DNA from 2 places in the Azospirillum sp. UENF 112521 genome. Region 1 is predicted to be linked to the other one. Evidence: riboswitches for the same ligand, from Rfam matches in the RefSeq annotation. Region 1 holds a riboswitch; the other holds the start of a gene.
What was found. Region 1 has a riboswitch for manganese ahead of ACWPN8_RS33530 (manganese efflux pump MntP). Riboswitches for the same ligand answer to the same signal wherever they lie in the genome.
Positions count from the first base shown of each region.

Region 2: it holds a riboswitch for manganese, as region 1 does, so the genes downstream of both, ACWPN8_RS24250 (manganese efflux pump MntP) here and ACWPN8_RS33530 (manganese efflux pump MntP) in region 1, are expected to answer to the same signal.

Region 1 covers NZ_JBSNCI010000009.1:418,077-424,861, forward strand. Annotated here, with positions in the region: gene ACWPN8_RS33510 (sensor histidine kinase) at 1-684, opposite strand, end outside; gene ACWPN8_RS33515 (LysE family translocator) at 791-1,378, opposite strand; gene ACWPN8_RS33520 (urate hydroxylase PuuD) at 1,676-2,863, shown strand; gene guaD (guanine deaminase) at 2,899-4,245, shown strand; yybP-ykoY riboswitch at 4,272-4,396, shown strand; gene ACWPN8_RS33530 (manganese efflux pump MntP) at 4,479-5,057, shown strand; gene ACWPN8_RS33535 (CoA transferase) at 5,119-6,522, opposite strand; gene ACWPN8_RS33540 (citrate/2-methylcitrate synthase) at 6,632-6,785, shown strand, end outside.
Region 2 covers NZ_JBSNCI010000004.1:822,300-829,084, reverse strand. Annotated here, with positions in the region: gene ACWPN8_RS24275 (DUF2336 domain-containing protein) at 1-111, shown strand, start outside; partial or broken gene ACWPN8_RS24270 (nitrate- and nitrite sensing domain-containing protein) at 242-1,465, opposite strand; gene ACWPN8_RS24265 (hypothetical protein) at 1,754-1,957, shown strand; gene ACWPN8_RS24260 (alpha-hydroxy acid oxidase) at 2,076-3,290, shown strand; gene ACWPN8_RS24255 (hypothetical protein) at 3,372-4,139, opposite strand; gene ACWPN8_RS24250 (manganese efflux pump MntP) at 4,255-4,824, opposite strand; yybP-ykoY riboswitch at 4,827-5,013, opposite strand; gene ACWPN8_RS24245 (glycosyltransferase) at 5,180-6,785, opposite strand, start outside.

The sequences.
Region 1 (6,785 bases):
CAGGGAATCGTTGAGGGCCTGGATCGCACGCTGCGCCTGCATGAGGGCGCGCGTGTAGCCGACCGCAATCCACACGGCACCGCCGACGACCAGCAGGATGAACAGGCCGCCCAGGATCGCCACCCATCCCGATGTCCTGGCCTGCCCGGTCAGGGCGCGGAGCTGGGTGTCGAGCTGCGCATCGGCGGGGGTGATCAGGTCGGCGAGCGAGCGCCGGGCATCGTCCATCAGCCTCATGCCGCGCCCGGTCTGCACGATGGCTAGGGAGTTGTCCCGGCGTCCGGCCTCCATCAGGGCGATGGTCTCCGCCAACTCCTGCCGCTTGGCCGCAGCCAGATCGACGAGATGGTCGAGGATGCGCAGCTCGCCGGCATCGCCGTCGGCCAGCTCGCGCAGCCGGGCGATGGTGGCGTCCACCGCCGCGACGGCCGTCTCGTAGGGCTTGAGATACTGGCGGTCCTCGGTCAGCAGGTAGCCGCGCTGTCCGATCTCGGCATCCTGCAACTGGCTGAGCAGGGTCCCGGCGGCGACGCGCAGGGACGATATCCGGCTGACCGAGCGGGAATATTGCTGAGTGCTGTCTGCCAGCCACCCCGACATCACGATAATCGCCAGCAGCGCGAAGGCGGCGGCGAGCAGCATCAGAAGGGCACGGCGGGTGACTGTGCTGCCGGACGTGGGCATCGCGGAGAGCCGTGCGGTACGAGGAAGAATTAGTTCCTCTACCAATTCGCAGGAGGGTTGGCAATCGATTGACGGCTCGGGTCTTTCGGCGGCCGGGGATTTGCCGTCATGGATCGATCCAGATCGGCAGGATCGATGCGACCAGGAGAAGCGCCAGCGCGATGTTGAGTGCTCTCCAGTGCCGGTCCCGGGTCAGGACGCGCCGGAGCAGCCGGCCGCCCAGGCACCAGACCGACAGCGATATCGACGCGAAGCATCCGAAGGCAATTCCGAGAATAACGGCAACTTCGGCCGGACCGTCGCCAATCGACGAGAAGGATGCGGCGGCTCCGGTGGTCATCGCCCAGCCCTTCGGATTGTACAGGACAAGCCAGGCACCGCCCGCGATGCTCGCCGGCTTGGCAACCGATCCGGTCGTCTTCGGAGCACCCGTCCGTGACAGCTGAAAAGCCAGCCAGAGAAGATAAGCCGTTCCCGCGATCTTGACCGCCGTCTGTATCGCCGGCACGGCAACGAATATACCCTCGATCCCGGCCGCGGCGGCGGCGGCCATGCCGGCGAGGCCGAGCGATATTCCGGCGATCAACGGAAGCGATCCCCGATAGCCGAAATTCATGCCCGATGCGGTGGCAAGCGTCGTGGCCCCGCCGGGAGACATCGTTGCCGCCAGCACGAAAAGCGCGAAACCGCTCAAGGTTTGCATCTCCTCCACCCCCCGACCCGATGACCTGAGGTCTGGTTAGAGCGGTCGGAGGAATTAAGGAATGGAATAATCTTAATCTTTCACATTACGTATCCTAATGGAGCGGATGGCTGAGGGCGTCGCCATGATCGTGACTGCCGCGGCCGCACTCCTTCGGCAGCGAGCTTGAAACCGCAGTTCCATCTTTCGTCATTTTTTGAAGCTGTTGGGACGGACGAATGGTTTTCCGCAGCTGCACACTGGCCTTACAGTCAAGCCATCGACCTGACCGGAAGGAGCGTGCGCGCGATGGAGCCCATCCTGTGGGAATGGATCAACGCCCTGGCGCGGTGGCTGCACGTCATCACCGCCATCGCCTGGATCGGATCGTCCTTCTACTTCATCCATCTCGACGCCTCGCTGCGCAAGCGCACCGGGGCGCCGGCCGGGACGGCGGGCGACGCCTGGCAGATCCATGGCGGCGGCTTCTACCACATGACCAAATACATGGTCGCCCCGCCGCAGCTGCCGGAGGAGCTGACCTGGTTCAAGTGGGAATCCTACGCGACGTGGCTCAGCGGCTTCTTCCTGATGTGCGTGCTGTATTACCGCGGCGCCGACCTGTTTTTGATCGACCAGGACGTGCTGGCGCTCAGCCACTGGCAGGCGGTGGCGATCAGCGTCGGCGCGCTGGTGGCGGGCTGGGTCGCCTATGACCTGATGTGCAAGTCGCCGCTTGGCCGCAACGACGGGGCGTTGGCTGTCGCCGGATTCGTCATGCTGGTGGCGACCGCCTGGGGCATGACGAAGATCTTCAGCGGGCGCGGCGCCATGCTGCAGGTCGGCGCCCTGATGGCGACGATGATGGCCTGCAACGTCTTCATGCTGATCATCCCCAACCAGCGCAAGACGGTGGCCGCCATGCTGCGCGGCGAGACGCCGGATCCGTCGCTGGGCAAAAAGGCCAAGCAGCGCTCGCTGCACAACAATTACCTGACCCTGCCGGTCGTCTTCCTGATGCTGTCCAACCATTACCCGCTGGTCAGCTCCACCCGCTACAACTGGGTGATGGTGGCGCTGGTCCTGGTGGTCGGCACGGCGATCCGCCATTTCTTCAACAGCCGCCATGCCGGCAAGCCGACGCCCTGGTGGACCTGGGGGGTGGCCGCCGCCGGCATGCTGGGCTGCATCTGGCTCAGCACCCTGGGGCCGGCGACCGCCGATACGGCGGCTGCGGCGCCGGTGAAGGTCGGCTTCAATCAGGTGGAGGAGATCGTCGCCACCCGCTGCAGCATGTGTCATGCCGCCCAGCCGGTGTGGGAGGGCATCGCCACCCCGCCGCGCGGCGTCGTGCTGGAGGGCGACGGCATCCGCCGCCATGCCGAGCAGATCCGCCTGCAAGCCGGCTACAGCAGCGCCATGCCCCCCGCCAACATCACCGGAATCACCCCGCAGGAGCGGGCGGTGTTGGCGGCGTGGTCCGGGGACATTAAGTAACCCTCCCTCACAGCACTCCATCGAACCGGACCCCCATGCCCGACCAGTTTATCGCCGCCCCCGTTTCCGCCGCCGTCCGCGGGCGCCTGCTCAGCTTCAACCGCGCACCCGCCGGACCGGGGGACCTCGATTGCCTGACCTATCGTGAGGACGGGCTGCTGCTGGTCGGGGCGGACGGGCGGATTCTGGAGGCCGGTGACTGGGCCGACCTGCGTGGCCGGGTTCCGGACGGGGTGGCGGTCGACGACCACAGCGGCAAGTTGGTGCTGCCGGGCTTCATCGACACCCACATCCATTTCCCGCAGACCCAGGTCATCGCCTCCTACGGCGCCCAGCTGCTCGACTGGCTGGAAAAATACACCTTCATCGAGGAGCAGCGCTTCGCCGACCCGGTCCATGCCGCCGCCAACGCCGCCTTCTTCATGGACGAGCTGCTGCGCAACGGCACGACCACGGCTGTGGTCTACGGCTCGGTCCACCCGCAGTCGGTCGACGCCCTATTCGCCGAGGCCGAGGCGCGCGGCGCCGGGCTGATCGCCGGCAAGGTGATGATGGACCGCCATGCGCCCGCCGCCCTGACCGATACGGCCGAGAGCAGCTATCGCGACGGCAAGGATCTGATCGGCCGCTGGCACGGGACCGGGCGGCAGCGCTACGCCGTGACTCCGCGCTTCGCCATCACCTCGACCGAGGCGCAGCTGGAGGCCGCCGGCGCGCTGCTGCGCGAGCATCCCGGCGTCCACATGCAGACCCATTTGTCGGAGAACACCGACGAGATCGCCGAGGTGGGGCGGCTGTTCCCAGGTGCCCGCGACTACACCGACGTCTATGACCGCTTCGGGCTGCTGGGGCCGACCTCGCTGTTCGGCCACTGCATCCATCTGTCGGAAGCGGAGATGGCCCGGCTGTCGGAGAGCGGCTCGGTCGCCGTTTTCTGCCCGACCAGCAACCTGTTCATCGGCAGCGGCCTGTTCGACCTCGACGCCCTGTCGAAGCCGGAGCGGCCGGTGCGCACCGCCATCGCCACCGATGTCGGCGGCGGCACCAGCTATTCCATGCTGCGCACCGCGGCGGAGGCCTACAAGGTGCTGCAACTGCGGCGGCAGAACCTGCCGGCGCTCGCCGCCTTGCACTGGATGACCCGCGGCAATGCCGAAGCCTTGGGCATGGCCGGCGAGATCGGCAGCCTGGAGCCCGGCCGCTGGGCCGACCTCGTCGTGCTCGATCCCGCCGCGACGCCGGCTATGCGACATCGCATGAAGGCGGTGGACTGCGATCTGGAGGAGGAGCTGTTCATCCAAGTGACGCTGGGCGACGACCGTTCGGTGGCCGCCACCTATCTACGCGGCCGCAATTCGCACCTGCGGCAAACCGGCGCTTGACCCAAGCCCCTAGTCCCTGTAGGACTTCCGCCGTCATTGGGGAGTAGCCACCCGCCGGCAGCGATCCGGTGGGGTTCGCGTCAACAGACTTGGATGGTTTCGGCCTCCGGCCGTTACCGCCATGGCGCGCACGGCGACCAAAGGGTCGACCCGGCGAGACCAGTGGATCGGACATCTCCGCGGCCAGCCGGAGTCCGTCCGATTCCACTGTGTTGTCTGGCCCGGGAATAGCCATGATCGCCACGTCCCTCGCGCTCGCCTTCAGCCTTTCGATGGACAGCTTCGCCGCCGCTCTCGGCCGCGGGGCCTGTTCGCGCCGTGCCGGTTTGCCGGAAGCGGTGCGGGTGGGAGCCGCCTTCGGCGTCTGCCAGTTCGCCATGCCGCTGGTCGGCTGGGGCATCGGCATCGCTTTCGCCAGCCTGGTGGAGTCGGTTGATCACTGGATCGCCTTCGGCCTGCTGCTGGCGGTCGGCGGTGCGATGCTGCGCAACGCCATCATGGACGGCGAGGATGAGGGCGAGGAGGATTGCGGCCCGGTGCGCAGCGTGCGCGCCGAATGGCTGGCCCTGCTGACCACCGCCGTCGCCACCAGCATCGACGCCGCCGCCGTGGGGGCGGGCTTGGCGCTGGTCGATGTCGACATGGTGACGACCTCGGCGCTGATCGGCGTGGTGACCTTCGCCGTCGCCTTCGGCGGCGTGCTGATCGGCAAGGCCGCCGGCAACCATCTGGGGCGCTGGGCGGAAATGGCCGGCGGCGTGGTGCTGATCGGGCTGGGCGCGAAGATCCTGCTCGAGCACACGATGGGGTAAGCGCTGCACCGAACGGCGGGAGAGGCACCGAAAATGCCGAAACTCCCGCCGCCTTGCCGGCCTACCAGCGCGCCTCGTCCGTGCCGAGCGGTCCGGCCGGCCGTTCCCAGCGGACCGGCGATCCTTCGACCGTCACGGCGGGCTTCAGGCGCAGGGCCGGTCCCCAGGCCGTATTTTCCGGATCGTTCGTGAAATCCTCCATGCCGAGGGGCGGCATGGTCGGGCCGCCGTCAGAGGACGGCAGTTCGGTGAGCAGCGTCCCGACCCTGGCCAGGGATGTGCGCCAGCTCGATCCCCGCCCGTCCGCGAGCCGGCGGGTCAGGCCGCGCACCGCAGCGGTGGCGAGAAGATAGCCGGCGGCATGGTCGAGCGCCTGGACCGGCAAGGGCCTGGGCCGGTTGCCGCCCTCGCGGCGCATCCCTTCGGCGGCGATCCCGCCGCTCATCTGCACCAGACTGTCGAAGCCCCGGCGGCTCCTCCAGGGGCCGGTCCAGCCATAGGCATCCAGCGACACATCGATCAGGCCGGGGCGGATGCGCTGCCGGGTTTGAAGGTCGAGCCCCAGCCGGTCGAGGGCATCGGCACGATAGCCGTGCACCAGCAGGTCGGCCTGGCACAGCAATTCCGCGAACCGTGCCCGCTGGCCGGGGTCGCGCAGGTCGAAGCGGGCGCGGCGCTTGCCGAGCGTCATCTCGGGCAGAAGGGCAGGTTCGTCCCACCAAGGCGGGTCGATCCGCAGCACCTCGGCGCCGAAACCGGCAAGGAACCGCGTGGCGGCCGGTCCGGCGAGGACGCGGGTCAGGTCCAGAACCTTCACGCCTGCCAGGGGACGCTCCGGCCGGGCAGGGGGCCGGGCAGGAGTATGGACGGCGTCGGCCGGCTCCTGTGCCTCGACCCACAGCAGCGGTTCCCGGGCGACCGCCTGTCCTTGCGGATGGCTTCGCCAGGATGTGAGATCGCGCATCGTCGCGGCGCACCCGCCTTCGCCGACGACTGCGCTTTCCAACCCGTCGGCGTCCCAGCGGCGGACGGCGGCGGCCACCGCATCGCGGTCGGGCGGTGCGCCGAGACAGCGAAGGGCTGCATCGCGGTGGTGCACGGCGTTGGTGTGAAGGCGGATCCAGCCATCCCTGGCCTCGTAGTCGCCGGCGATCGGGTCCCAGGCGGGTGGCAGGCTCCAGCCCAACGGCTTTACGGAGGTGCCGAACCACAGGGAGGCCAGACGCTGGTCGACCGTCACGGACGGGTTGTGGCCGAAGGCTGCTTCCTTGAATTCGGCGACGGCCAGACCGGCCGCGGCCGTTGCGGCGGTGGCCAGCGCACTGACCGCGAAGACGGAGGGAAGAGTCCCTTCGCCACGAAGCACGACCGAGCCAACCAGCCGGTCGTCGCCGCCGGCGGCCCGCCAGATTTCGGCAAGGGCCGTGCGTTGCGGGGAACCGGAGTCCCCGTTCATCAGCGCCATGATTTTCTCCATCGGAAGAGCGGGTTCCAGGCCGCTCCGGCTTCACTCCATCGCGGGCCAGCTATATCGTCAATCTTGATTGTTTCGATCAATGTGACGGGTGGGCACCATGACGGGCGCGCTGACGGTCTATCTGTCCGCCGAAGAGGCGGCGAAACGGTTGGGAGTGTCCCGCCAGACCCTCTACGCCTATGTCAGCCGCGGCCTGTTGCAGGCCCATCCCGCGGCGGACCCGCGGCAAAGCCGTTATCTGGCCGATGAGG
Region 2 (6,785 bases), on a different contig from region 1:
ATGGTCGACGATTTGCTGCTGCAGCTGTTCGACCAGAAATCGGAGGAGGTGATCGACCGGGCGCTCGATCAGGCGGGGCTGCCCTTCTCGCCGGTGCGGACGGTGCAGTAGTCAGGTCATCCTCCCGCCGTCCCCCCTCCCCCGTTCCCGCCGTGACGCCGCGGAGGATGTCCGACATGCTGAGGATGGCTTCGGCCACCTCGACGATCCGCTTGTTCTGGTTCATCGCCGTCTTGCGGATCAGCTTGTAGGCCTCCTCCTCCGACAGGTTGCGGGTGGACATCAGCAGGCCCTTGGCGCGGTCGATCACCTTGCGCTCGTTCAGCGCCGCCTTCGCCGTCTCCAGCTCCAGGCTGACGTCGCGCAGGCGCTGCGACTGCGCCTGCATGACGTCGAGGACCGAGCGCATCAGCTTCGGCGGCAGCCCGTCGGGGGCGTAGAGACCGGCGCCATCCTGGCCCGGCGCAGTCGATACCGGCCCGGTGAATCCCGACAGCGCGGCACCGGCATCGACCAGCATCATGGCGACCGGCAGCACCGCGTCGGGACCGCCGGCGTCCGCCTGCCCGAGATCGGCACGGGCCTGGGCCAGCTTGGCCTCGCACAGGCGGCGGAGATCGTCGGTCAGACGGTCCTCCACCGTTTTCAGCAATTCCATCCGGCGGGTCGACCGGTCGAACCAGACCTCCGGCGTGATGCCCGACAGCTCGCCGTGGCGGGCATCGTCGCTGAGCGCCACCGCCCGCATCCGCTCGACCTCCGCCACCGACGGGTCGGTCAGGGCGGTGCGGAAGGCGGCGGCATGGGCGGGGTCGGCGAACTCGGCGAAGATGCGGAAGGCGCGGTTCTGGGCGTCGATCAGATGGGCGAGCCGGCCATGCTCCACCCCGTCGAAGCGCCCGCGCGAGAAGCCGGCGCTGGCGGTCGCCCGCTCCTGCCCGGCGAATTCCTTGCCCTGCACGACGTTGAACAGGGCGACCAGCGCGCGGGAGATCGCCGGATCGGCGGCGATGTCGGCCGCCTCGAACAGCACGGACAGCAGATGGCCGACGATGTCGGTGAAGGCCTTCACCGAATCCTGCGGCACCAGCGCCAGCGACGACACCTGATCGCGCAGGGCGGGCAGCCCGTCCAGCGCATAGAGCGCAATGGCGGCCCGGCTGTAGAACTGCGCGCCGCAGCTGAGGCGGTCGAGCTGCTCGTCCACGAGGTCCAGCCGGTCGCGCAGCACCGACTCCAGCGTCCTGGCATCGGCCTGCCAGCGGGCGCGGTCCTCGGCGAAGCGGGTGCCGCCGGACCCGAGATAGATGGAGGAGGCGCCGCGTTCCTTCTGCAGGGCATGGATCAGGGCGCTGAGGTCGCGCACCAGGGCGCTGACCGCCAGAAGCTGTTCGACGTCGCGGATGCGGCACAGCTTGGCGGTGCGCAGGAAGCGCGCCGCGGCGGCGCTGGTTCCTTTCTTCATGGCGTCGCGTTCCATACCCATCCAGCCCGTTCCCCCGACATCGCCCAGCCCCTGGGGCTGCACAAGCAATGGATATGCCAGGGATATGCCGGCGAAAAAGCCCCTCTTCCCTTGCGGGGATAAGGGTGTCTTCCGGCGAACAGGGCCGCCCGGCCCTGGTGCATCTGCCCAAGAATCGGCAGGTCCGCCAAAAATTTGGGCGGGCAAGCGCCGCAAAATTGTGCGGCGCAACATCGGCGGCCCGGCGCTGTTGTCGTCGGTATCCCTCATTCCGGAGTCGCCTGCACCATGACCAAGAATCCCTTCATGAGCGCGTGGCTGTCCTGGGCCAACCGTGCCGGCGGCATGTGGACCGCCGCAGCGATGTCAGCGGCCCGACGCAACCAGTCGGCGGCCCAGACGGCGATGGTCAAGGCCATGATGACGCCGCCGAAGGCCAAGCCGTCGAAGCCGAAGCCCAACGCGAAGCCTAGGTCGAAGCCGGCGCGCTGAAAGCCGGACGCACGACCGGCTGAAAGCGGGGGTGCCGCAGCCATGGCTTGACGGTGCGCGGAGGGAGTGGCCAAATCGATGCCCTTCCGTTTCGCGCGCAACCGTTGAGACACGCCCCATGACCTCCGTTCGCATGCCCTCCTCGCGGCCGCCGTCGCGCTGGGCGAACCTGTTCACCGACCGGCCCGTCACCTGCATCGAGGATCTGCGGCAACTGGCGGAATGGCGCGTGCCGCGGATGTTCTACGATTACGCGGATTCCGGCTCCTACACGGAATCGACCTACCGCGCCAACGAGTCCGACTTCGGCCGGATCAAGCTGCGCCAGCGCGTGGCGGTGGACATGACCAACCGGACGCTGGCCAGCACGATGGTCGGCCAGCCGGTGGCGATGCCGGTGGCGCTGGCCCCGACCGGCCTGACCGGCATGCAGCATGCCGACGGCGAGATCCTGGCCGCCCGCGCCGCGGCCAAGGCCGGCGTGCCCTTCACCCTGTCGACGATGAGCATCTGTTCCATCGAGGATGTGGCGGAGAACACCGACAAGCCCTTCTGGTTTCAGCTCTACGTCATGCGCGACCGCGCCTTCATCGACAAGCTGATCGACCGCGCCAAGGCGGCGGGCTGCTCGGCGCTGGTGCTGACGCTCGACCTCCAGATCCTCGGCCAGCGCCACAAGGACATCAGGAATGGGCTGTCCACCCCGCCGAAGCTGACCGTCGGCAACATCCTGGACATGGCGACCAAGCCGCGCTGGTCGATCAACATGCTGCGGACCCACCGCCGCACCTTCCGCAACATCGTCGGCCATGCCACCGGGGTCAGCAACCTGTCGTCGCTGTCCTCCTGGACGGCGGAGCAGTTCGACCCGACGCTGAACTGGGACGACGTGCGCCGCATCAAGGACCGCTGGGGCGGCAAGCTGATCCTGAAGGGCATCCTCGATCCCGAGGACGCGGTGATGGCGGCCGACACCGGCGCCGACGCGCTGATCGTGTCGAACCATGGCGGCCGGCAGCTCGACGGCGCGATTTCCTCCATCTCGGCATTGCCGGCCATCGTCGAGGCGGTGGGCGACCGCATCGAAGTGCTGATGGACGGCGGAATCCGCTCCGGCCAGGACGTGGTCAAGGCATTGGCGCTGGGCGCCAAGGGCACCTTCATCGGCCGCGCCTTCCTCTATGGGCTGGGGGCCGGCGGCGAGGCCGGCGTGTCCCAGTGCCTGGAGATCATCCGTAAGGAAATGGACGTGACCATGGCGATGTGCGGCCTGCGCGATATCCGGCACGTGACTTCCAACATCCTGGCGGGGAAGCCGAATTTCGGGGGCTGACCGGGGGATGTTGTCTCCGTCCTGGCCGGCGGGGGGATGGAACGGCGTGGAACAGTTTTCGGGTGATGTTCCATCGCCCACCTACCGGCGCCGGACACCGACGTCAGGCGAAGGCGACCGCCTGTAAGCCCTCTCCCCCCTGGGGAGAGGGTTGGGTGAGGGGGGCAGCGCGGACGGAACGGCCGCGCCAGGGGATTGCCAAGGGGCAGAATGCCCCTTGGCGGCGCGCGGATCGCGCGCCGGCCCCCTCACCCTCCCCACGCCTGCGGCGCGGGTCCCCTCCCTCTCCCCGGGGGAGAGAGGGCAATCGGCAGCGTCCTCGCGCAGATAGCCGGGGATGTCGTCGTCGAGTTCGGGGACGGTGACGGCGGGCGGGTCGTCCGGGCGGGGCGCCCGCAGCGTTTCCTCCTCCGCCCCCATCTCCCGGCTGTCCCGCGCGGGGTTGCGGGCGGCCCCGAGACCGGGGATGAGGCCGAGCCGTTCGGCCAGCCAGCGGACGGTGGCGGGATCGCCCGAGGTGACCAGCCGCTCGATCTGCTCGGCCACCAGCACCCGCAGCGAGGACAGGCGCAGTTCGGCCTCGCGGTTCAGCGCCTGCCGCTCCCACCACACCCTGTGACGGAAATCCTTGGATCCGTAATAGGCCCGCCACAAAGTGGTGCGGCTGCACCCCATGGCGCGCGAAACCTGGAGGAAGCTGTTGCCGCGGGCCAGCATCCCGGCGGCCATGATCCATTGCTCCTCTTGGAACTGCGAACCGGGAACCAGGGAGCCTTCCGACGGGGTCGGCGGCTCCTCGGCCCAGCGGGGAAAATTTTCGGTGGTGAAGCTGCGGGGATCGAGGGGCATGGCGTGGCTCCGCGTTTGGCAAAAGGACGCGGCAAGCCTATAAGAAATTTTCCCGTTTTATAGGATTATTTTCATTTCGCGCATGCCCCTTCTCGTCGTTCCCCACCGCCGCCGGTCAGGCGAACAGCTCAAGATGCTCGACCAGGATCGACGTTCCGAGCGCGATCAGCGCCAACCCGCCGAGCACCTCCACGATCTTGCCCATGCGATGGCCGACGGCCCGGCCGATCAGCATGCCGATGGTGGTCATCGCGAAGGTGGCGAAGCCGATGGACAGGGCGATGGTGACGATGTCGGACCCGAGAAAAGCCAGGGAGACGCCGACCGCCGCCGCATCGATGCTGGTGCCGACCGCGGTGGCGACCAGCGTCCAGGGGCTCGCGCGGCGGGCCTGCCGCTCCGGATCGTCGGTCTCGGGCTGGAAGCCTTCCCAGACCATCTTGCCGCCGACCAGCGACAGCAGCACGAAGGCGATCCAGTGATCGACGGCGGCGACGTAACTGGCCGCCGCCAGACCCAGCGCCCAGCCGACCAGCGGCGTGATGGCCTCGACCACACCGAACACCAGACCGCCCTTGATGGCGACGGCGACGCTGGGGCGCTGCGATGCGCCACGGCCGATGGAGGCGGCGAAGGCGTCGGCAGACATGCTGAGCGACAGCACGACGATAGACAGAGGAGTCACGGGAGCGGTTCCTGCCGGACACATGAGACAGCATGTCCGAAATCCGGCCGGCGCGGAGTCTCGGGCACACTGGTCTCGCTAGGCAGACGAATGTCCGCTGAACGTGCCATGCGCCGCATCGGGCGCAAGAATGTTGACACGTTCCCGGCGAGGCCGCCGGAAGCTACTCCCCAACGGCGGCGACCATAGAGCGGCAGTCACCGCGCGTCAACCGCCAAGTCGAACAGTCATTTGCACTTCAAAGACGATCACGGCCCTGGCCAGAAGGCGGATGAACGCTCTCCGTTACTGTCGGATTACAAATATTTCATTCTATAGCCTTGGCTATGACCCTGTGGGGCAGTCCCGCCGGCGGTCACGGGCAAGGCCGGTGCAGCGACACGGCCTCGTCCAGGTAGCGCGACAGGGCAGCCGCGGCTTCCGCCGGATCGGCGCGCCCCGCCCCCTGGTCGCGGGCGTCGGCAGAGGCAGCGGCGAAGGCGGCGGGATCCTCGGCCAGCAGGGCTAGCCGCTCCACGGCGGCGGCATAATCGGGCACGACGAACCGGGCGCCGATGACGGCCGACACGTCGCCGACCGGCAGCGAAACCGGGACAACGCCGGCCGCCAGCGCCTCGGCGGCGCTCGCCCGGCCGCCGGTGCGCTGCGGGTTCACATAGGCGTCCGCCGCCTGCATCAAATCCGCCATGCCGGTGACATAGCCCAGGTGGACCAGGCGTTCCGCATGCCGCGACCCTTGCAGGCGCAAGGGCAGCGCCGCCGCCTCGCCGGCAAACGCCACCGCCACCCGCGGCGCACGGTCGATGAGGGACTCCAGCATCGCCAGGAAGGCGCCGTCGGCCTCCTCGTCCAGCCGGTTGCCGATCACCAGACACAGGAAGGCATCGTCCGGCAGGCCGTAGCCGGCCCTGGCCGCCGCTTTGGAGGGTGCCTTGGCGGGAACCGTCCTGTCCGGTTCCGGTGCGCCGATCAGTGAATGCAGAAAGCGGAAGGGCCGCCATGAGGCCGCAAGCGGACCGCTTTCCGGCCGGCTCCCCCCGCCGAAATCCAGCACGATGCCGGCCAGCGACGGCGTGGCCCCGCTGGTGGTGGGGATGCAGAGGGTGGGCCGCGCCGCCGCCAGCAGGTCGGCGACGATGACCGATCCGCCCAGCGACACCACCACGTCCGGGTCGTGCCAGTCGACCGCGCGCAGGAACCAGTCGATCTTGTCCCGGCTCAGCCCGCGGCCGGTCGAGGACAGCATCCGGAAGGAGCGGCCGTCCGCCTCGATCACCTGCTTGCCGTCGAAGGCCGGCTCCACCGAGGATGCGAAGGACGGCACGAACAGGCTGTGGATGTCGGCCGGCATGATGTTGGTGTTGAGAATCACCACCTCCCGGCCGCAGCGCTCCTCCAGAACCGCGGCATAGGACAGCAGGTCGCGCGACGGCTGGTGGCGCAGCGACAGAAACTGGTTCGTCACCAGCACGACCCGCCCGGTGGCCGGGCTGCCCGCCGGGCGGGGCCGCGGCGCGAGGCCGAGCCGGTCGCGGATCGCGCCGATCAGGCGGGTGTAGTGGGGAAACAGCCGATCCTCGAAGAAGCCGGGCCGGCTCGCCCCGTTCATGCGCATCAGGAAAAGCTGGCGGCCCATGCAGCAATAGATGTGAAGCAGGCGGTCGAGATCCGGGTGCTCGAACTCTGGGCGCTCGAACTCGGCTTCGATCAGGTCGAGCAACTCGTCGTAGCGGCGCAGGTCGCCGGTGATCGCGGCCAGCGCGGACAGGCGCAGGACCGGATCGGCAGCGCCGGTCAGGCGGCCGAGCTGCGTGGCGCAGGCGGCACGCTCGTCCGGCGGGGCATGGCGGAGACGCTCCAGCAAGGACTCGATCTCCCGCAAGGCGGACGCGCTTTCGACCGGCCGCAGCATGGCCCGGCTGAGCGCGGCGACGGCATCCGCGGAACTTCCCGCCGACAGC